DNA from 4 places in the Pectobacterium odoriferum genome. Region 1 is predicted to be linked to each of the others. Evidence: predicted binding sites of a transcription regulator. Region 1 holds the regulator's gene; each other region holds the start of a gene.

Region 1 (5,662 bases):
TCATTTGGCCCCAACTAAAGCGCTCATTACGACTGCGAAAGCAACCGCGACAATATCCGCCTTCATCCGTCTGACAAACACCACGACATGGATTAGGGACAACAAAGAGTTCAAGTTGCTCTGGCACAACACCTCCTGCGACAACTCTATTTATTGAAGCCCTGTTCTTTACCGCTGGCAAGCCCAAACGGACAGTCACAATGAAAATAATTAGGTAACCATTGTAATAACTGACAATTTTTTACACGCCAGGCAGTCTAAAAGTGACCCAACGCGCTATTTATCCCTCCTGATAGTACGTTTTAACACAAACCTCACCATAGTGTCGCATTTTTAGCATCATCCCAACAACTTGGACTCGGTAGAACCACAACGCTATACTTCCCTCTTTGTTGCACTTTTTAACGAGGACACTATGCGCTTACTTCACACCATGCTGCGTGTTGGCGATTTACAACGTTCTATCGATTTCTATACCCAAATCCTGGGCATGCGCGTGCTGCGCACCAGCGAGAATACCGAATATAAATACACGTTGGCTTTCGTCGGTTATACCGAAGAGAGCGAAGGTGCGGTTATCGAATTGACTTACAACTGGGGCGTCGACAGCTACGATCTGGGCAACGCCTATGGCCATATCGCGCTAGGCGTTGACGATGTTGCAGCAACCTGTGAGCGTATCCGCAAAGCGGGTGGCAATGTAACGCGCGAAGCGGGCCCGGTCAAAGGCGGTACGACCGTGATCGCGTTCATCGAAGATCCAGACGGTTATAAAATCGAATTGATCGAGAACGCCCACGCCGGTAACGGCATCGGTCACTAATACCCCGCATTCCACAGGTGCTGTATCAGCACCTGTTTTTCCCCCTTCTTCTGCTATCTCTGCTGTTTGAAACAACAACGGCATGCTGCATCTCCAGTCAAAATTTGCAATAATGTGCGCTGCGTTTTGCTAACAATTAAGAGAAAAATGGCTGATAAAAGTGATCTGAACGCCCTGAGCGGCCGTTTTCGTGGGTTTTACCCGGTAGTGATTGATGTTGAAACCGCCGGATTTAATGCGAAAACAGATGCTTTGCTGGAAGTTGCGGCGGTAACATTAAAAATGGATCAAGACGGTTGGTTACAGCCAGATGAAACGCTACATTTTCATGTCGAGCCATTCGAGGGGGCGATTCTGGAACCCGCTGCACTGGCGTTTAATGGTATTGACCCCACCAACCCGCTGCGTGGCGCAGTGAGCGAATATGATGCGCTGCATGAAATTTTCAAAGTCGTACGTAAAGGGATCAAAGATCAGGGCTGCAACCGCGCGATTATCGTGGCGCATAATGCCACATTCGATCATAGCTTTATGGCAGCGGCAGCGGAGCGCTGTAGCCTGAAACGTAATCCGTTCCATCCTTTCGCCACTTTCGATACCGCCGCTCTCAGCGGGCTGGTGTTAGGCCAAACGGTTCTTGCTAAAGCCTGTATTACCGCCGGTATTGCGTTTGATTCCAGCCAGGCGCACTCCGCGCTGTATGACACCAACCAGACGGCGTTGCTGTTCTGTGAGTTGGTTAACCGCTGGAAACGTCTGGGCGGCTGGCCGATTGCGCTGGAAGAAAATTCGCTGGAAGACGCGTCAGCCGACGACTGAAAAGATTGAGATCAAAAAACGGGTGCCATAAAAGCACCCGTTGGAAGGATTCACGCACGCATCGTAATAACAGTTGACATCGTCATTACGCCAGACGAAAGCATTACTCTTGAGCGGCTTGCTGCGCTTTGTATTTGTCTGCCGTTTCTTTGATCAGCGGCTGCAATTCACCACGCTGAAACATTTCCATCACGATATCACAACCCCCAATCAGCTCACCGTCAACCCACAGCTGCGGGAATGTCGGCCAGTTCGCGTATTTCGGCAGCTCAGCACGAATGTCTGGGTTCTGCAAAATATCAACATACGCAAAACGTTCGCCACAGGCAGACAACGCCTGAACAGTTTGTGCGGAAAAGCCGCAGCTTGGCAATTTCGGGGAGCCTTTCATGTACAGCAGAATCGGGTTTTCAGCAATTTGGCGCTGAATTTTTTCAATTGTCGGTGTCGTCATCTTCTTGCTTCCTTAATTCTATAGGATGGCTAACGTCCAAAGCGCTAGCCATGAGCCGCCGTCAGAGGTGCTACGACAGCGACATTGACTCAGTGATATTGTACCGATGCCACTAGCCACAAAAAAACGCCATTTTTTGTAGGGTTATTTTTTCCTGAAGTCATTCATCATTGATGAAATCAACGCCAGAAAACGCAGATAAATCAATCGAAAAAATAACTATTAACGTTTTTTCACTATTCTGTATGAATAAAGCGACCGTGCCCACTTTTTTATGACGCCGTTTTCAGGAATACTGTGGGGATTGAGCGAGTTAAGGATTATGTTCGGTCACTTTTATTATGCGCTTATTTATTACTCTTTTTATATTATTTTTCAGCAACCTATCCCTGAACGTGGCTCAGGCTGCGCCGCCTACTCCGCATTCTGCGCCGAAAAAAAGCGCCGTGGCAGAAACGAATAAAAAAAACCGTCAAACCAAGGGTAATGCTAAATCACCGACACCGATAAAAAGCAAAAAACCAGAGCCTACCCCAGTCAGTAATAAAACCAAATCACGTACCGCGAGCAAAGCGACAGAAAAAAAACCGTCACGGACGCAAAGCAGCACGCCTGCGCTAGTGAAAAAAAATCTTAAAAAGCTTAAGCCTGAAGAAGAGAAACACACAACGGCACAGGCCAGAGTCAAAACCGGTTTGAAGAAAACGGCACTCAAAGGCAAAGCGGAGAAAAATCCGTCGCCAACAGAAAAGGGAATGGCGCTAAGCGCAGCGCATAAAAAACGCTATCAGCATGCCAAAACGACTGCAATGAATAAGTTGATGAGCCAGATAGGCAAGCCTTATCACTGGGGCGGTTCCTCTCCCTTTACCGGGTTCGACTGTAGCGGACTGGTTTATTACGCCTACAAAGATGTCGTTAAGATCCAAATTCCACGCACCGCAAACGAAATGTACCACCTACGTGACGCCGCTCCGATTAAAAAGAGCGAGCTGGAAAGTGGCGATCTGGTCTTTTTCCGCATCAATAACCGTGGCGCAGCCGATCACGTCGGGGTTTATCTGGGGGAAGGGAAATTTATCCAGTCACCGCGTACAGGCTCAGATATTCGCATCAGCAAGCTGAGTGAAGATTATTGGCAGGAGCACTACGTTGGCGCGCGCCGCGTGGTCACACCGCAGACGATTCGTTAAGAGTGATATAGGTTACATACGTCGAACAGAAGCAATTCAGACACGTTTTATGTAACATCAACGTGTCTGAATACCTAACCCGCACAAAATCATCGATCGGTTAGTTCAGCACCGCAGTAAAACTAAACACGATGATCACAGCCAACGAACCAATGGTTGTCAGCAAAGACATCTTCAGATCTGTATCCATAAACCACTCCTTATTAGCGAACAAATTTTCTCTGAAAACTTCATCTGAAAAAACACGCCCCTTCACAGCCGAATCCACTTAGGCAGTTAAAGCTACAAATAATAGGGTTATTACGATTCTTTCATAATTCTAGCGAAAAATCTCGGACGAATGCATCACTAATAGTATAAATTAGCCCTTTCACTTTCATGATAAATCGGACACAATCCGCTGTTTATGAAAGCGCTGCGTATCAGTCGAAAAACGTCAACCCAGATCCCTTCGGTATAACATTCGGCATTCTCCTTCTGAAATCCTGTTTTTTAGCTTAGAAGAAGAACATTAAACGTAGGCAAACGATTAACAATATACTTACGTCTGTAACAGGTAAGTTCAGGAGTCATTTTTAGATGGCAACGATTAAAGATGTGGCAAAACGTGCTGGCGTTTCCACCACAACCGTATCGCACGTGATCAATAAAACACGTTTCGTCGCCGAAGAGACTAAGGCAGCCGTCAGAGCGGCAATCAAAGAATTGCACTATTCACCCAGCGCCGTCGCCCGCAGCCTCAAAGTTAATCACACTAAATCTATCGGCTTACTCGCCACATCCAGCGAAGCCCCCTATTTCGCCGAGATCATTGAAGCCGTCGAAAACAGCTGCTATGCCAAAGGTTACACGTTGGTGCTGTGTAATTCGCATAACGACATCGGTAAACAGCGCGCCTATCTTTCTATGCTGGCGCAAAAACGCGTCGACGGCCTATTGGTGATGTGCGCCGAATACCCGCCTGAGCTGTTGTCGATGTTGGAAGATTATCGCAGCATTCCGATGGTCGTTATGGACTGGGGACAGATGCACAGCGATTTTACCGATACGATTATCGATAACGCCTTTGAAGGCGGTTATATGGCAGGCCGCTACCTGATTGAACGCGGCCATCGCGATATCGGCGCCATCCCCGGCACTCAAGAACGTAACACTGGCAGCGGACGCTACCTCGGCTTTTTGAAAGCGCTGAAGGAAGCTGATATCACAGTGCGTGACGAATGGGTGGTTCGGGGCGATTTTGAACCGGAATCCGGCTACAAAGCCATGCATCAGATTCTCGCACAGAAACAGCGACCTACAGCCGTATTCTGCGGTGGCGATATCATGGCGATGGGTGCCATCTGTGCGGCTGACGAGCTGGGTCTGCGCGTACCGCAGGACATTTCGGTGATCGGTTATGACAATGTGCGCCACGCACGCTTCTTTACGCCTGCGCTGACCACCATCCACCAGCCAAAGGAGCGTCTGGGCCAGTCCGCGTTCTCTATGCTCCTGGATCGCATTACCAGTAAACGAGAAGATGCGCACGTCATTGAAGTACACCCGACGCTGATTGAACGCCGCTCGGTGGCAGACGGCCCCTACCTCGACTATCGCCGCTAATTAGCGGCAATACTGCGCAGCGCAGGCAAGTGAGCACTACATGATGATGGAAAACTGGCATAATTTCGGCGCTGATGACGATCATACATTAATGGCCTAGCAGGCTCGCTTCCAGCAGAACTCGCCACCGCTTTCCACACGCTATACGGCCCGCTTCCACCGGATGTTCAGCTACTATCTTAACGCCTGTGCAGGGGCATTCAGAGCACGAACACTTCAGCTCTGGCAGGTCGTGTACAGCACGGATGGGATCGAAGGCGGGTTACGTGTTTCACGCTGATAGAAAAAAGAAAACCGGACGATGCGGCTCGTCCGGTTTACAAGAATAGGCAGTGCAGGATATCAGTCTTCGTTGGCGAGATCGCTCAACTGCTTGCTGGCTAACACGCGTTCGACGGTATCCACCACGGCCTGCGTTTGCGGGTCGATTTCAATATTGATACGATTTCCCAGACGTTTCTGTCCCAGCGTGGTGCGGTTCAGTGTTTCTGGAATTAAATGCACGCAGAAACGTCCGCGAGTGACTTCTCCCACCGTCAGGCTGATGCCATCAATCCCAACAAAGCCTTTATGCAGCACGTATTTCATCAGCGCTTCATCAGCCAGACGGAACCAAATCTGATGGTTATTCTCTGAAACCTGAATTTTGACCACTTCCGCCGTACACATGATGTGCCCCGACATAACGTGCCCACCGATCTCATCACCGAATTTCGCGGCTCGCTCAATATTGACGACATCGCCTTCATGAATATCGCCCAGATTCGT
Region 2 (5,662 bases), 1.4 Mb from region 1:
CACTTCGACCAAGCTGAAGCGCGCTTCAAAGCGATCGGATTTATTGCGGACAAAACGCGGCCAGAGATCGGCACCCGGAATCAGTTCACGCAGGTTAGACATCATCTGGCAGCCGTTACAGACGCCTAGCGCCAGCGTCTGTGGACGCAGGAAGAATTCAGCAAATTCATCACGTACGCGAGAGTTGAACAGAATGGATTTAGCCCAGCCCTCACCCGCGCCCAGCACGTCACCATAAGAGAAGCCGCCACACGCCACCAGCGCCTGGAAATCCTGCAAATTACGGCGATTTGCCAGCAGGTCACTCATATGAATGTCGATGGCATCAAAGCCTGCACGGTGGAACGCTGCCGCCATTTCTACGTGAGAGTTCACACCCTGCTCACGCAGGACTGCCACTTTAGGGCGGACATTCTTAGCGATATAAGGTGCGGCGATATCTTCCTGCGGCTCGAAGGTCAGAGACACGTTCAGGCCAGGATCGTTATCATCCTGTCTGGCGATGTGTTCCTGATCGGCACACTGCGGGTTATCACGCAGACGCTGCATCTGCCAGCTGGTTTCAGCCCACCAGCGACGCAGCGTTGAACGGCTTTCCTGATAGACGGCTTCTGCACCCTGATTGATGGTGAAACGCGTGCCTTCTTCAGCATGACCAAGGTAATGCACGCAGCCAGCCAAACCGTGCAGAGCCAGAACCGCTTCCACTTCCGCACGACGGGCAGCAGGAATCTGAATGACGGCGCCAAGCTCTTCGTTAAACAGCGTCGCCAGCGTATCCTCGCCCTGAGAGGCGATATCAACAGTCACACCGCAATGACCAGCAAACGCCATCTCTGCCAGCGTAACCAGCAGGCCGCCGTCTGAGCGGTCGTGGTAGGCCAGAAGCGCTTTGTCCGCGACCAGTTGCTGTATGGCGTTAAAGAAGCCTGCCAGTTGCTCTGGGCTATGAACATCTGCCGTCTTACGACCCAACTGACGATAAACCTGCGCCAGCGCTGTCGCGCCCAGAGCTTTATTACCAGCACCCAGATCGATGAGCAGCAGCGCATTATCCTGTCCGGTACGCAGCTGTGGCGTTACCGTGTTACGCACGTCTTCCACGCGGGCAAACGCAGAGATCACCAGCGACATCGGCGAGGTTACCGCGCGATCTTCGCCCTCTTCCTGCCAGCGAGTTTTCATTGACATGGAGTCTTTACCCACCGGAATCGTCAGACCCAGCGCCGGGCACAGTTCTTCACCCACGGCTTTCACCGCATCGTACAGTCCAGCATCTTCGCCCGGATGCCCTGCTGCTGCCATCCAGTTCGCAGACAGCTTCACACGAGTCAGCGGGCCGATATGCGTGGCCGCAATGTTCGTCAGCGCCTCACCCACAGCCAAACGTGCGGAAGCCGCAAAGTTACGCAGCGCAACGGGCGCACGTTCACCAATAGACATCGCCTCGCCGTAATAGCTATCAAGGCTGGCGGTGGTCACCGCACAGTCAGCCACCGGCACCTGCCACGGACCGACCATCTGATCGCGTGCCACCATACCGGTAACAGAGCGGTCACCAATGGTGATCAGGAAGGTTTTTTCGGCGACAACAGGCAAATGCAGCACGCGCTCGACCGCTTCAGCCAGGTAGATTTCATCACGCTGTAGCGGCGTGCCTTCAACCTGCTTGCGCTCAACGTCACGCAGCATCTTCGGCGTTTTGCCCAACAGCACATCCAGCGGTAAGTCGATAGGCTGGTTGTTGAAGTGACGATCGTTCATCGTCAGATGCAGTTCTTCCGTCGCCTCACCAATCACCGCATAAGGCGCACGTTCACGGCGGCAAATTTCATCAAACTGTGCCAACTGCTCTGGCGCAACGGCCAGAACGTAGCGCTCCTGCGATTCATTACACCAGACTTCAAGCGGGCTCATGCCCGGTTCGTCGTTCAGAATATCACGCAGTTCAAAGCGCCCACCGCGACCACCGTCGCTCACCAGTTCCGGCATGGCGTTGGACAGACCGCCCGCGCCGACATCGTGGATAAACAGAATCGGGTTGGCTTCACCCAATTGCCAGCAGCGGTCGATCACTTCCTGACAGCGGCGCTCCATTTCCGGGTTATCGCGCTGTACAGAAGCAAAATCCAGATCCGCATCAGACTGACCCGATGCCATAGAAGAGGCAGCACCGCCGCCCAGACCAATATTCATGGACGGTCCGCCCAGTACAATCAGTTTGGCCCCGACGATAATTTCGCCTTTTTGGACGTGATCGGCGCGGATGTTACCAATGCCGCCCGCCAGCATGATCGGTTTATGGTAGCCGCGCAGCTCTGTGCCATTGTGGCTATCGACGCGCGCTTCATAAGTACGAAAATAGCCCGTCAGTGCAGGACGACCGAATTCGTTGTTGAATGCCGCGCCGCCCAATGGACCTTCGGTCATGATATCCAGCGCACTGACAATACGCTCTGGCTTGCCGAACTCTTCTTCTTCCCACGGCTGGACAAAACCAGGAATGCGCAGGTTCGATACAGAGAAGCCCACCAGACCCGCTTTCGGTTTGGAACCCCGACCTGTCGCGCCTTCGTCACGGATTTCACCGCCGGATCCTGTTGCTGCGCCCGGCCACGGTGAAATGGCGGTTGGGTGGTTATGCGTTTCAACCTTCATCAGGATATGAGCGTCTTCCTGATGGTAAGTATATTGTCCGTTGGTATCGGTGTAGAAACGGCCGACGGCGGAGCCTTCCATGACGGCGGCGTTATCTTTATAGGCAGAGAGGACGTGATCGGGCGTGTGTTCAAAGGTGTTTTTAATCATTTTGAACAGTGACTTCGGCTGAGTGACGCCGTCAATCACCCAATCCGCGTTGAAAATCTTGTGCCGGCAGTGCTCAGAGTTCGCCTGTGCGAACATATACAGCTCAATATCGGTTGGGTTACGGCCCAGTTTGGTGAAGGCTTCCAGCAGATAATCAATTTCATCTTCTGCCAATGCCAGGCCCAGACGGACGTTCGCCTCTTCCAGTGCCTGACGCCCTTGCAGCAGAATTTCGATGCGCTTGAAAGGTGCAGGTTGATGATGAGAGAACAGCGCTTCGGCCTGTTTCAGGTCGCTAAATACGCTTTCCATCATCCGGTCATGCAGCAGTGCCCCCAGTTGCTGCCACTGTTCATCGCTCAGCGTCGGCGCATGAATATAGAAAGCCAGACCGCGTTCCAGACGCAGTACTTTGTTTAATCCACAGTTATGGGCGATATCCGTTGCTTTGGAAGACCACGGTGAAATCGTGCCGGGACGCGGCGTGACCAGTAACAGATGGCCTTGCGGCTCGTGCTCCGCGAGAGAAGGACCATACTTCAGCAAACGTGTCAGTTTGGCCTGTTCATCGTTGTTCAGCGGGGCGCTGACATCGGCGAAATGTACGTATTCAGCATAGATATCACTGACCGGCAAAACGTGCTCTTTGCAGCGGACCAGCAATTTATTAATACGAAAAGCCGATAAAGCAGGTGAACCACGCAGTATTTCCATAATCTAAAGTTCTCTCGTCTTCGATGCACTGGCTGCGATACAGCCATGGGGCACAACAGGGGGGAAACGCGCATATTATAGAGAATCCTTCCCTCGGACGAAACCGTTTGCGTGGCGATAATTTCACTTCGCGTCCGACGAATGATTAATTGGTGACCAAATCAATAAAAGTTGCACACTGGCGCTTTGTTAAGCAAAATGCCCCCACTCTGGGAAATGACGTATAAAAAAACTGCCGTTACAGACAGCCTGGCCACACGGCCGCCGAGAGATAACTATTTGAAGCCGTTAAAATTAAATTATTTTTTCATCGGGATTATCACGTTACTGCTGGCGTTAGCGCTATGGCCTAGTATTCCCTGGCGCAGTAGTCAGGATGTACAGCTCAGGCAGATCCTCTCACGCGGTGAGTTGCGTATCAGCACGGTCAACTCACCGCTGACTTATGCAATGAGCAACGGATCCCCGACAGGTCTGGACTATGAACTGGCAAAACGGTTCGCCGATTACCTCGGCGTCAAGCTGGTGGTCTCGTCACGCAAGAATCTTGACGAGCTGTTCGACGATCTGGACGGTGACGATGCAGACCTGCTGGCAGCCGGGCTGATCTACAACCACGAGCGTCTGGAACGCTTCCGTGCCGGCCCAACCTACTATTCCATTTCACAACAGATGGTGTATCGCCTTGGTTCACCTCGCCCAAAAACGCTGGATAAGCTGCAAGGCCGCCTCGTCGTGACGTCAGGTTCGGCCCACGCCGCTACCCTGCGCGATCTAAAAGCAGAAAAATACCCGCAGCTAAACTGGGAATCGGCTTCCGATCAGAGCACACAGGACTTACTGAAGCAGGTTGCCGACGGCAAACTGGACTATACGCTGGGTGATTCGGTCACCATTGGCTTAATGCAGCGAATTCATCCACAGCTCGCCGTCGCCTTCGATCTCAGCGATGAAGAGCCTGTTATCTGGTATATGCGGCGTTCACACGATGACAGTCTGTCCGCCGCGCTGCTGGATTTCTTTAGCCAGATTGTCGAAGACGGGACACTCGCCCGCCTGGAGGAGAAGTACCTCGGCCATGTTGGCGAATTTGACTATGTCGATACCACTACGTTCCTGAGCGCGATTGATGAAACACTGCCGGATCTGCGCCCACTGTTTGAAAAATACGCTACCGATATCGACTGGAAGCTGCTGGCCGCTATCTCCTATCAGGAATCACACTGGAACCCGCTGGCGACTTCCCCTACTGGCGTGCGCGGGCTGATGATGCTGACGCGTAACACGGCAGAAAGCCTGAACGTCACCGATCGGATCGACCCAGAGCAAAGTATTCGCGGCGGCGCGCAATATATGTCGCATATGATGCAGAAAATGCCGGACACCATCCCGGAAGATGAAAAAATCTGGTTTGCGCTGGCGTCCTACAACATGGGATACGCCCATCTGCTTGATGCGCGAAAATTGACCGAAAAACAGAAGGGTAACCCTGACAGTTGGGTCGATGTGAAAATGCGCCTGCCGATGCTGAGCCAGAAGCGCTATTACACTCAAACCACCTACGGCTACGCGCGCGGACATGAAGCCTATAACTACGTGGAAAACATTCGGCGTTATATGGTGAGTCTGGAAGGTTATCTGATAGAAAAAGAAACCAAAGCGCAGCAACAAACCCAGATCGCACAAGGTTATCCGGCGGTTTCTATCAATAAGGTGCCGGAATAAACCTGCATAAAACGCCGCTACTCCTGCGCGGCGTTTTTCTCGGCGGCACGTCGGGCTTTATGCTGTTCACGGCGCAGACGGAAGAACGCGCTAAGCGTTGCAGAACATTCATCAGCCAGAATGCCCGATTCAATCACGATCTGATGATTCATACCGGGGTGGCGCAGAATGTCCACCAGCGAGCCCGCTGCCCCCGTTTTCTCATCTGATGCACCGTAAACCAAACGGCCAATACGGCTGTGTATCATCGCACCCGCACACATGATGCACGGCTCCAGCGTGACATACAGCGTTGTCTCCAGCAGGCGGTAGTTCTGCAACACCTGACCTCCCTGCCGCAGTGCCATAATCTCAGCATGTGCGGTAGGATCGTGATGCCCGATCGGCCGGTTCCACCCCTCGCCGATCGCTTCAT
Region 3 (5,662 bases), 660 kb from region 1:
GCATAAGCGGTTTTAAGAATCGGCTTGCGACCAGCGCATTCAAAACCAATTCGCCTTGAAGGTCACGGTGCAGTGCCGCTTTCTGACATTTGTCGTTATAGGTAAAAAATAGCGCAGCATCGTCAACACAGAATGCGCATTCATTAAATGCATCCGGCGTTAGCATTTTAGATGGAAAACGAGAACGGAATAACATGCCGTTAGCCAAATCCAACATCAGGCGATCGTGTTCGGTATCAAAATACCAGCGCCAGTTATCGTCAGGTTTTAACTTCATATTATTTACCCTTCGCCTTCACAGTAGAAATATCAGAAATGGCTGATTGTGTTTTCTCACATTGCAATAATCGTTCATCGTCATAAACGTTGCGGTAAGACGATCAGACATCGGTTGATAGATTATTTACGCAAACGGATAAAATATAGACTAGCTGGGGGGATAAATAAACCCCCAGCTAAAAATGAAAGGCATTTCGGATTAAATATGTGTAACGATATCTTTAATCAGGCGAGGGCCGTGGAAAATAAAGCCTGAATATATCTGTACCAGCGACGCGCCAGCCGCCATTTTTTCGCGGGCGGCAACCAAAGAATCAATTCCGCCAACGCCAATAATTGGCAAACGTCCCGCTAATTCCTGTGACAAACGGCGGATAATTTCCGTGCTGCTTGTCTGCAACGGACGTCCACTTAATCCTCCGGTTTGCCCGCAGTGGTTTAATCCCTGAATCAGTTTTCTGTCGAGCGTTGTATTGGTGGCAATCACACCGTCGATGTTATGGCGAACCAGACTATCGGCAATTTGGATCAATTCTTCTTCAGAAAGATCCGGCGCGATCTTCACCGCCACGGGAACATATTTCTGATGCTTGTCTTTTAATTCCGTCTGCTTGTTTTTTATCGCCAGTAAAAGATCGTCCAGCGCTTCACCATATTGCAGACTGCGTAATCCCGGCGTATTGGGTGACGAAATGTTGATCGCGATATAGCCTGCATGAGGATAAACCTTATCCATGCAGATCAAATAGTCGTCTTTACCTTGCTCAACCGGCGTATCTTTATTCTTGCCGATGTTGATCCCTAATACACCGCCAAAGCGTGTTTTCTTTACATTCTCGACCAGATAATCCACGCCTTTATTATTGAAACCCATTCGGTTGATCAATCCTTCCGCTTCCACTACGCGAAATAATCTCGGTTTGTCATTACCGGATTGTGGACGCGGCGTCACCGTCCCCACTTCAATAAAACCAAATCCCATTGCGCCTAACGCATCGATACATTCGCCGTCTTTATCTAATCCCGCCGCTAGACCAAGTGGGTTTTTAAAAGATAACCCCATGCAGGTAACCGGTTTAGTAGGAACAGATTGGCGGACGAGAAATTCAAAAGGCGTGTTGGTAATACGGCGTAATTGTTGGAAGGTCAGCTCATGTGCACGCTCTGGATCGAGCTGAAACAGGGCTTTTTTGATAACGGGATAGAACATATTGTCTCCTGAGATCCCTATCGCAAAGGTATCTTGCCTACGCTGGAAGTAAGCAATAGTGGATTACGGTTTAACTCACGGTCGGTGATGGTAGTGCCATCTCTGCGGAAAGTAAAACGTTTGCGGAATGTAAGAAATTAGCGCGAGGGAGGATGTCACACGCGGCAAGCTACCGCGTGTGACAGAAGAATGACTGTGGCAGGATTAGTCTTGCAGTGCCTTGCTGATCTTCTCGAACAGATCGCCAGACAGATTTTCCAATGTCTTCAGCTGCTCCAGCGCCTGACGCATTTGCGACTGGCGTTTAGCATCATAGCGTTTCAAGCGGATCAACGGTTCGATCACTCGTGCCGCGACCTGCGGATTGCGGGTATTCAGATCGGTCAGAATCTCCGTCAGGAAGCGATAGCCGCTCCCGTCTTCAGCATGGAACGCCGACGGATTTGACGCGGCAAATGCCCCCACCAGCGAACGCAGGCGATTAGGGTTGTTCAGGCTGAATGATCGGTGTTGCAGCAGCTCACGTACGCGGGTCAGCACATCGGCAGCCGGGCTGGTGGCTTGCAGCACAAACCATTTATCCATGACCAAACCATCCTGATGCCAGCGGTTATCAAACTGCGTCAGCAGCTCATCACGCACGGGCAGTTGAGCCTCGACCGCCGCCGACAGCGCCGCCAGAGAATCCGTCATGTTATCCGCCTGACGGAACTGCGCCTGCACCAGTTTATCCGCCTGATCCGCATCGCTGAATGCCAAATAATGCAGGCAGACGTTGCGCAGCGCGCGTTTGCCCATATCCGCATGTTCGATACGATATTGCGGCGCGTGATTCGCGTGGTATACCGCCAGCCACTCATCCGCCATCTCTTTTGCCATCGTACGCGTCATGCTTTCACGTACAGCAGCAATAGCCGTAGGATCGATGATATCAAATAGCTCAGCAATCTCATTTTCGCTCGGCAATGTCAGAATCTGAGAAGCCAGCATCGGATCCAGTTTTTCATCCAGCAACACGCCACGGAAAGCATCGATAACATGCATCGGTACAGAAAGCGGTTGTTTCTGCTGATAACGAGAAACGTTCAGACGGATATAGTTAGCCAGCAGGCTCTGTGCCGCATCCCAGCGTGAGAAGGCATTGCTCGCGTGGCGCATCAGGAACGTCAGCTGTTCATCGCTCCATGCATAGTTCAGTTTTACCGGCGCAGAGAACTCACGTAATAAAGAAGGAATCGGGCGGCAAGGCACCTGATCGAAAATGAACGTCTGTTCAGATTCGGTCACATTAAGCACCGACGCCAGCAGTTGACCGTCTTTCTGTAGCGGAATGACCTGCCCTTGTGGGTCGTACAGTTCGATATCCAACGGAATATGCAGCGGCAACTTTGGCTGTTTGTCGGCACCGATCGGCGTCTTTTGGCTCACGCTTAGCAGATATTGTTGCGTCTGCGGATCGTAATCATCACGTACGGTCAGCACCGGCGTGCCTGACTGGCTATACCAGCGGCGGAACTGTGTGAGATCGACACCGGAGGCATTTTCCATCGCCAGCACGAAATCATCACAGGTCGCCGCGCTGCCGTCGTGACGCTCAAAATACAGACGAATACCGGCTTGGAATTTTTCCTCACCTAATAAGGTGTGCATCATGCGGATCACTTCCGATCCCTTTTCATAGACCGTCAACGTGTAGAAGTTATTCATCTCGATCACCTGATCGGGACGAATCGGATGCGACATCGGGCTGGCATCTTCAGCAAACTGCGCACCGCGCATCACACGCACGTTATCAATACGATTCACCGGACGCGAACCCAGATCGGAGCTGAACTCCTGATCGCGGAACACCGTCAGCCCTTCTTTCAGGCTAAGCTGGAACCAGTCGCGACAGGTGACGCGGTTGCCCGTCCAGTTGTGGAAATATTCATGGCCGATCACCGCTTCAATATTCAGATAGTCTTTATCCGTCGCGGTTTCTGCCTTGGCCAGCACGTATTTAGAGTTGAATACGTTCAGCCCTTTGTTTTCCATCGCCCCCATGTTGAAGAAATCAACGGCGACGATCATATAGATGTCGAGGTCGTATTCCAGACCGAAACGCTCTTCGTCCCACTTCATCGAATTCTTCAGCGAGGTCATCGCCCAGCCAGCACGATCGAGGTTGCCACGGTCAACGTACAGCTCCAACGCCACATCGCGACCAGAACGTGTCGTGAAGCGATCCTGAAGCACATCAAAATCGCCGGCAACAAGCGCAAACAGATAAGCCGGTTTCGGGAACGGATCCTGCCATTCAATCCAGTGGCGGCCGCCTTCCAGCTCTCCTTGTGCGATACGATTACCGTTCGAGAGTAAATAAGGATAGCGAGCTTTATCCGCTGTGATGCGCGTCGTGAATTTCGCCAGCACATCCGGTCGGTCGAGATAATAGGTAATGTGGCGGAATCCTTCGGCCTCACACTGTGTACAGAGCGCGTCGCCAGAGAGGTATAGCCCTTCCAGTGCGCTATTGGCGGCAGGATTGATTTCCGTTTCGATGCTGAGCGTGAAACGCGCGGGTAATTGCGTCAGAGTCAGGCCATCGTCCTGCTGCTGGTAATGTGTCCACGGCTGGCCATCAACGCTCAGGCTAACCAGCTTCAGCCCTTCTCCATTCAGCTTCAACGGCGCGCCAGCGTCCCCCTGTAACACCACCTGACTAACGGCTTTTACGTGAGTTTTTTCAGCATGGAGATCGAAATCCAGTGCAATGTCGGTAATGGTGTAATCCGGTGCACGGTAGTCATGGCGATATTTTATTTGCGGCTGTTGATTCATATAAAGTTTCCACCTCGTCATAAGCATCAAAGATCAAGTCTAAGCCTGTTATCTTAATGTTACCACGACAAAGTAATGAGGATAATCGTCGTACCGCGGTTCATTCCCGCACGTCTCGCTATGTTGTCGTAATGTAATAAACGGATAATCAAGGTATACTGACCGGACATTGCTAATTGTCCCGATGGTGGATAGGCATCTTACAAGGATGCTGTAACGCATTATGACTTTGCACACTTCCCCGATTCTGCACTCATTGCTGGATACCGACGCCTACAAGCTGCACATGCAACAGGCGGTGTATCATCACTATTATGATGTCGACGTTGCGGCTGAATTTCGCTGTCGCGGTGATGAGTTATTAGGCGTTTACGCTGATGAGATAGCCCATCAGGTCGATCTGATGCGTTTCTTGTCATTGAGTGACGACGAGTTCACCTATCTTTCTTCTCTGCCGTTCTTTAAACAGGACTATCTCCACTGGCTGCGGGACTTTCGTTTCAATCCGCAGCAGGTGTCGATCAAGAATCATGCTGGCAAACTGGATATCCGCATCACCGGGCCGTGGCGTGAGGTGATTTTGTGGGAAGTTCCCTTGCTGGCCGTGATCAGTGAAGTTGTGCATCGGGATCGTTCGCCCGACGTCACGACGGAGCAGGCGCTCGCCCAACTGTCTGCCTCACTGGAGAGCTTCCGCCAGAACAGCGCGGATGTGGATCTCAGCCAATTCAAGCTAATGGATTTCGGCACGCGCCGGCGTTTCTCGCGTGATATCCAGCAGACTATTGTTACGACGCTGCGAGCCGATTTCCCTTTCCTCATCGGCACCAGCAATTACGATCTGGCGCGCCGTTTGGATATCACGCCTGTCGGTACGCAGGCGCACGAGTGGTTTCAGGCCCATCAGCAGATTAGTCCGACGCTGGCAAACAGCCAGCGTGCCGCACTGCAAATGTGGCTACGCGAATATCCCACTCATTTGGGCATTGCGTTGACCGATTGCATCACTATGGATGCCTTCCTGCGCGATTTCGATTTGTCGTTCGCCGAATCCTATCAGGGGCTGCGTCACGATTCTGGCGATCCAGTCGATTGGGGCGAAAAAGCCATTGCGCATTATCAGCGCTTAAACATCGACCCGATGAGCAAAACGCTGGTCTTCTCTGACAGTTTAAATCTGGATAAAGCGCTGGCGCTATATCGTCACTTCTGGCAACGCGTGAATCTGGTATTTGGCATGGGCACCCGCCTGACGTGTGACATCCCCGGCGTGAAGCCGTTGAATATCGTGATCAAGCTGGTGGAATGCAACGGCAAGCCGGTGGCAAAGCTCTCCGATAGTCCGGGTAAAAC
Region 4 (5,662 bases), 2.1 Mb from region 1:
TGGCTTTCATTACCCGCTTACTGCCTACCGAAGTCGGTCAATCAGCCTTTAATCATCGCATGCATTTCCTGCACGGAAGTCACTTTCTCCGTCGGATCTGCCGTCAACGACATGGCCGTGGCGAAACCGCCGTTCAGCGTGGTGTCGTAGTGCACCTTGTATTGCAACGCGCTGCGGCGAATCAGCTTGGAGTCTTCAATCGCCTGACGTCCTGCGGTGGTGTTGACGATGTAGGTGTACTCACCGTTCTTGATGCGGTCCTGAATGTGCGGACGACCTTCATGCACCTTGTTCACCAGACGCGGATTAATACCCGCTTCACCCAGTTCAATCGCCGTGCCGTGCGTCGCATCCAGCTCAAAACCGTGCTTCAACAGCTTGGCCGCCAGATCGACCACGCGAGCTTTATCGCCTTCACGTACCGACAGCAGCGCGCGTCCAGTTTTCTTCATGTGCGAACTGCTGCCCAGCATCGCTTTAGCAAACGCTTCAGCAAACGTGCGGCCAACGCCCATGACTTCACCGGTCGAACGCATTTCCGGCCCCAGAATCGGGTCAACGCCAGGGAATTTGTTGAACGGCAGCACCACTTCTTTTACGGAGTAGTACGGCGGGATAATTTCTTTCGTGACGCCCTGCTCAGCCAGCGTTTTGCCTGCCATCACGCGTGCCGCGACTTTCGCCAACGGAACACCCGTCGCTTTAGAGACAAACGGTACGGTACGCGCCGCACGCGGGTTAACTTCAATCAGATAAACTTCGTTATCTTTCACCGCAAACTGCACGTTCATCAGGCCGCGAACACAGAGTTCAAACGCCAATTTTTCAACCTGCTGACGCATCACGTCCTGAATCTCTTTGCTCAGCGTATAAGCTGGCAGTGAACAAGCCGAGTCGCCGGAGTGAACACCCGCCTGCTCGATGTGCTCCATAATGCCACCAATCAGTACGCGCTCACCGTCACAAATCGCATCGACGTCGACTTCGATGGCATCGTCAAGGAAGCGGTCTAACAGCACCGGCGCATCGTTAGATACGCTAACCGCATTTTGGAAGTAGCGACGCAGGTCGATTTCGTCGTACACGATTTCCATCGCGCGACCGCCCAGAACATAAGAAGGGCGGACAACCAGCGGGTAACCGATGCCACGTGCTTTTTCTACCGCTTGCTCAATCGTTGCTACTGTGGCGTTTGCAGGCTGTTTCAGACCCAGACGATTCACAGCCTGTTGGAAGCGCTCACGGTCTTCTGCACGGTCAATGGCGTCCGGGCTGGTACCGATAACCGGCACACCCGCCGCTTCCAGCGCACGCGCCAGCTTCAGAGGCGTTTGGCCACCGTACTGCACGATCACGCCTTTTGGCTTCTCGATGCGGACGATTTCCAGTACATCTTCAAACGTTACCGGCTCAAAGTACAAGCGATCTGACGTATCGTAGTCTGTTGAAACAGTTTCTGGGTTGCAGTTGACCATGATGGTTTCATAGCCGTCTTCACGCAGCGCCAGTGAAGCGTGGACACAGCAGTAGTCAAATTCGATCCCTTGACCAATACGGTTCGGCCCGCCGCCCAGTACCATGATTTTGTCACGATCCTGAGTCGGATTAGCTTCACACTCTTCTTCATACGTCGAGTACATGTAAGCCGTATCGGTCGCGAATTCTGCCGCACAGGTATCGACACGCTTATAGACCGGATGCAGGTCGAACTTATCGCGCAGTTTGCGAATTTCGCTTTCCGCCACGCCAGCCAGTTTCGCCAGACGCGCATCGGCAAAGCCTTTACGCTTCAGCGTACGCAGGAAATCGGCATCCAGCGCGGTGGCACCTTTTTCAGCGACCTGCTCTTCCAGACGCACCAGTTCTTCAATCTGCACCAGGAACCAGCGATCGACGTTGGTCAGGTTAAATACGCCATCGACGGACATCCCTGCACGGAAGGCATCGGCGATGTACCAGATACGCTCGGCACCGGCATCTTTCAGCTCGCGGCGGATTTTAGTCAGCGCTTCTGGGTCGTCCAGATCCACTTTAGGATCGAAGCCAGTTGCGCCCACTTCCAGACCGCGCAGCGCTTTCTGTAAGGATTCCTGCTGCGTACGGCCAATTGCCATCACTTCGCCCACAGATTTCATCTGCGTGGTCAGACGGTCGTTGGCACCAGCGAATTTCTCGAAGTTGAAACGCGGAATCTTAGTGACAACGTAGTCGATAGCAGGTTCGAAGGACGCCGGCGTACGACCACCGGTGATGTCGTTCATCAGCTCATCGAGCGTGTAACCTACAGCCAACTTAGCCGCGATTTTCGCAATCGGGAAGCCTGTCGCTTTAGACGCCAGCGCGGAAGAACGTGATACACGCGGGTTCATTTCGATAACAATCAGACGGCCAGTTTTCGGGTTTACCGAGAACTGAACGTTAGAACCGCCCGTTTCTACGCCGATTTCACGCAGTACCGCCATCGAGGCGTTACGCATGATTTGATATTCTTTATCGGTCAGCGTTTGTGCAGGGGCGACGGTGATGGAGTCTCCAGTGTGGATCCCCATCGCATCGAAGTTTTCGATTGAGCAGACGATGATGCAGTTGTCGTTCTTATCACGCACCACTTCCATCTCATACTCTTTCCAACCAATCAGCGATTCATCGATCAACAGCTCTTTGGTTGGAGAAAGATCCAGCCCGCGCTCACAGATCTCTTCAAACTCTTCACGGTTGTAAGCGATACCGCCACCGGTGCCGCCCATCGTAAAGGAAGGACGGATAATGCACGGGAAGCCGACGTCAGCCGCAACGGCCAGTGCTTCTTCCATATTGTGTGCAATACCGGAACGCGCAGTATCCAGACCGATCTTCTTCATCGCCACGTCGAAGCGGCGGCGGTCTTCTGCTTTATCAATCGCATCCGCCGTTGCACCAATCATGGTGACGCCGAATTCAGCCAGCACGCCCTGACGTTCCAGTTCCAACGCACAGTTCAGCGCAGTCTGGCCGCCCATCGTTGGCAGCACTGCATCTGGACGCTCTTTTTCAATGATTTTGCGTACCACTTCCCAGTGAATCGGCTCGATATAGGTCGCATCGGCCATTTCCGGGTCGGTCATGATGGTTGCCGGGTTGGAGTTCACCAGAATAACGCGGTAACCCTCTTCACGCAGTGCTTTACACGCCTGTGCACCCGAGTAGTCAAACTCACACGCCTGGCCGATAACAATCGGGCCGGCGCCCAGAATCAGGATGCTTTTAATATCTGTACGTTTTGGCATTTTCTCGCTCCTGATTATTTAGCTGAAGAACGGTAAGTCTGAATCAAGTCAATAAAGTGGTCGAACAGCGGCGCGGCATCATGCGGGCCGGGGCTTGCTTCTGGGTGTCCCTGGAAGCTGAACGCTGGCTTATCCGTGCGGTGAATCCCCTGAACCGTATGGTCAAACAGGGATTTGTGCGTGACGCGCAGCGTGGCAGGCAGATTATTTTCATCAACTGCAAAGCCGTGGTTCTGCGCGGTAATCATCACACAGTTGTTATCCAGATCTTTGACCGGATGGTTGCCACCGTGGTGACCCAGCTTCATTTTGATGGTCTTGGCACCGCTCGCCAGTGCCAGCAGTTGGTGACCCAGACAGATACCGAATACCGGAATATCCGTTTCTAGGAAGGTTTTGATCGCACGAATCGCGTAGTCGCACGGTTCCGGGTCGCCCGGGCCGTTAGAGAGGAAAATACCGTCTGGGTTCAGCTTCAGTACGTCCTCAGCAGGCGTCTGCGCAGGTACAACCGTCAGGCGGCAGCCGCGATCCACCAGCATACGCAGAATGTTGCGTTTCACACCGTAGTCATAAGCAACAACGTGGTAAGGCAGCTCGCTTTCGTTTTTCGCCGCCGGCAATTCGCCTTCCAGCGTCCAGCTTCCCTGTAACCAGCTGTAGCTTTCTGCCGTCGTGACTTCTTTTGCCAGATCCATGCCCTTCAGCCCTGGGAAGGCTTTCGCTTTCTCCAGTGCGACGGCAGCATCCGGCGCATCGCCCGCGATGATGCAGCCATTCTGTGCGCCTTTCTCACGCAGCAGACGGGTCAGTTTACGGGTATCGATATCAGCAATGGCGACGATGTTGTTGCGTTTGAGGTATTCAGACAGGCTTTCTTCACTACGGTAGTTGCTGGCAATCAGAGGTAAATCGCGAATAACCAGACCTTGAGCCTGTACAGAGGGGGATTCTTCATCGTTGGCATTGGCGCCGACATTACCGATATGGGGATAAGTGAGAGTGACAATCTGGCGGGAATAGGAAGGATCAGTAAGGATTTCTTGATAACCGGTCATCGACGTATTGAAGACCACTTCCCCCACTGCCGACCCTTCTGCCCCAATGGCCCGACCGTGGAATTGGGTTCCGTCTTCCAGAACCAATAGCGCTGACTTAATCAAAACACCCTCCAAGGAATAAACAATCACGTTATTTGCATATTAATTCAGATTCGAGCCACTAAATCAATGCAAAAACTACCTGTAAGGCCAATTTTTGGCAAATTGGGCGCATTTTAATGATGGTCTTCCTGATTGTCTACCCAAACCGCTTTTTTTCTCTTATTTTTATGCTTTCCGAAATAAATAGTCGCCCACTGACGTAAAAAACCCTATCAACTGAGATAAGTAAACGGTTGCGAGACAACATTGCTAAAATAAGAGTAACAAATCACCAGCAAAGGACATTTTGGGAGTAAGGAGGGAAAATCATCACTAAAAAACAGAATAAAACACAAACAAATACCAATGATGATAGAAAAAAGAAGCCAAAAAGATAAAAATAAAGGTGAACGTAAAAACACCCACCTTTTTCAGTTAGATAAACTATTTATAAAAAAATAAAATACTACAAATCATCCAAATAAAGCACATCTCTCATATCAAAAAGGCCACTTTCTTTCGCACTAATCCAGATTGCAGCTCTTACTGCACCATTAGCAAATGTCATGCGGCTGGATGCCTTGTGGGTAATCTCAACGCGCTCACCCACATCAGCAAACATCGCCGTATGTTCACCGACGATGTCGCCCGCTCGCACGGTCGCAAAACCAATGCTTTTCGGATCGCGCTCACCGGTGTAGCCTTCACGCGCGTACACGGCACAGGACTTCAGATCGCGTCCCAGAGCATCAGCGATCGCTTCGCCCATCGCCAGTGCGGTACCCGATGGCGCATCCACTTTGTGGCGGTGGTGTGCTTCAATGATTTCGATATCAGTATAGTCGCCCATGACTTTGGCCGCTTTTTCCAGCAGCTTCAACATGACATTGACGCCAACGCTGAAGTTCGCCGCAAACACAATGCCGATATCCTGCGCAGCCTGCTTAATCGCCGCCTTTCCTGCGTCATCAAAGCCGGTAGTCCCAATAATCATGCCTTTACGGTGCTGACGACAAAATGCCAGATGCGCTAATGTGCCTTCTGGGCGGGTGAAGTCGATTAAAATATCGAAATCATTCTGCACGGCATCCAGGCTTTCATTCACGGTAATTCCACTTTTCCCCAGCCCTGCGAGTTCACCGGCATCACTTCCTATCAGAGACGAACCAGAACGCTCCAGCGCCGCGCCCAATACCACGCCGTCCATTTGCTCGATAGCCTGAATCAGCTGGCGTCCCATACGGCCGCCCGCGC

Evidence for each region. The regulator PurR, encoded in region 1, represses purine synthesis genes. The targets are predictions, from matches to a motif close to CANGCAAACGTTTGCNTG.
Region 2: a site for PurR is predicted at 3,619-3,636, ahead of purL (phosphoribosylformylglycinamidine synthase). Genes of this name have one in related genera too.
Region 3: a site for PurR is predicted at 1,599-1,616, ahead of pyrD (quinone-dependent dihydroorotate dehydrogenase). Genes of this name have one in related genera too.
Region 4: a site for PurR is predicted at 4,652-4,669, ahead of carA (glutamine-hydrolyzing carbamoyl-phosphate synthase small subunit). Genes of this name have one in related genera too.

What each region holds. Positions count from the first base shown of each region.
Region 1 is NZ_CP034938.1:2,142,729-2,148,390, reverse strand. It holds gene EO763_RS09600 (DUF1289 domain-containing protein) at 1-127, opposite strand, end outside; gene gloA (lactoylglutathione lyase) at 416-823, shown strand; gene rnt (ribonuclease T) at 971-1,642, shown strand; gene EO763_RS09585 (Grx4 family monothiol glutaredoxin) at 1,746-2,096, opposite strand; gene EO763_RS09580 (C40 family peptidase) at 2,438-3,289, shown strand; gene cydH (cytochrome bd-I oxidase subunit CydH) at 3,390-3,479, opposite strand; gene purR (HTH-type transcriptional repressor PurR) at 3,869-4,894, shown strand; partial or broken gene EO763_RS09565 (class I SAM-dependent methyltransferase) at 4,914-5,174, shown strand; gene EO763_RS09560 (riboflavin synthase) at 5,237-5,662, opposite strand, start outside.
Region 2 is NZ_CP034938.1:3,563,408-3,569,069, forward strand. It holds gene purL (phosphoribosylformylglycinamidine synthase) at 1-3,522, opposite strand, end outside; gene mltF (membrane-bound lytic murein transglycosylase MltF) at 3,739-5,247, shown strand; gene tadA (tRNA adenosine(34) deaminase TadA) at 5,265-5,662, opposite strand, start outside.
Region 3 is NZ_CP034938.1:2,805,718-2,811,379, forward strand. It holds gene EO763_RS12545 (cell division protein ZapC) at 1-277, opposite strand, end outside; gene pyrD (quinone-dependent dihydroorotate dehydrogenase) at 479-1,489, opposite strand; gene pepN (aminopeptidase N) at 1,694-4,309, opposite strand; gene pncB (nicotinate phosphoribosyltransferase) at 4,533-5,662, shown strand, end outside.
Region 4 is NZ_CP034938.1:4,225,498-4,231,159, forward strand. It holds gene carB (carbamoyl-phosphate synthase large subunit) at 42-3,266, opposite strand; gene carA (glutamine-hydrolyzing carbamoyl-phosphate synthase small subunit) at 3,281-4,429, opposite strand; gene dapB (4-hydroxy-tetrahydrodipicolinate reductase) at 4,875-5,662, opposite strand, start outside.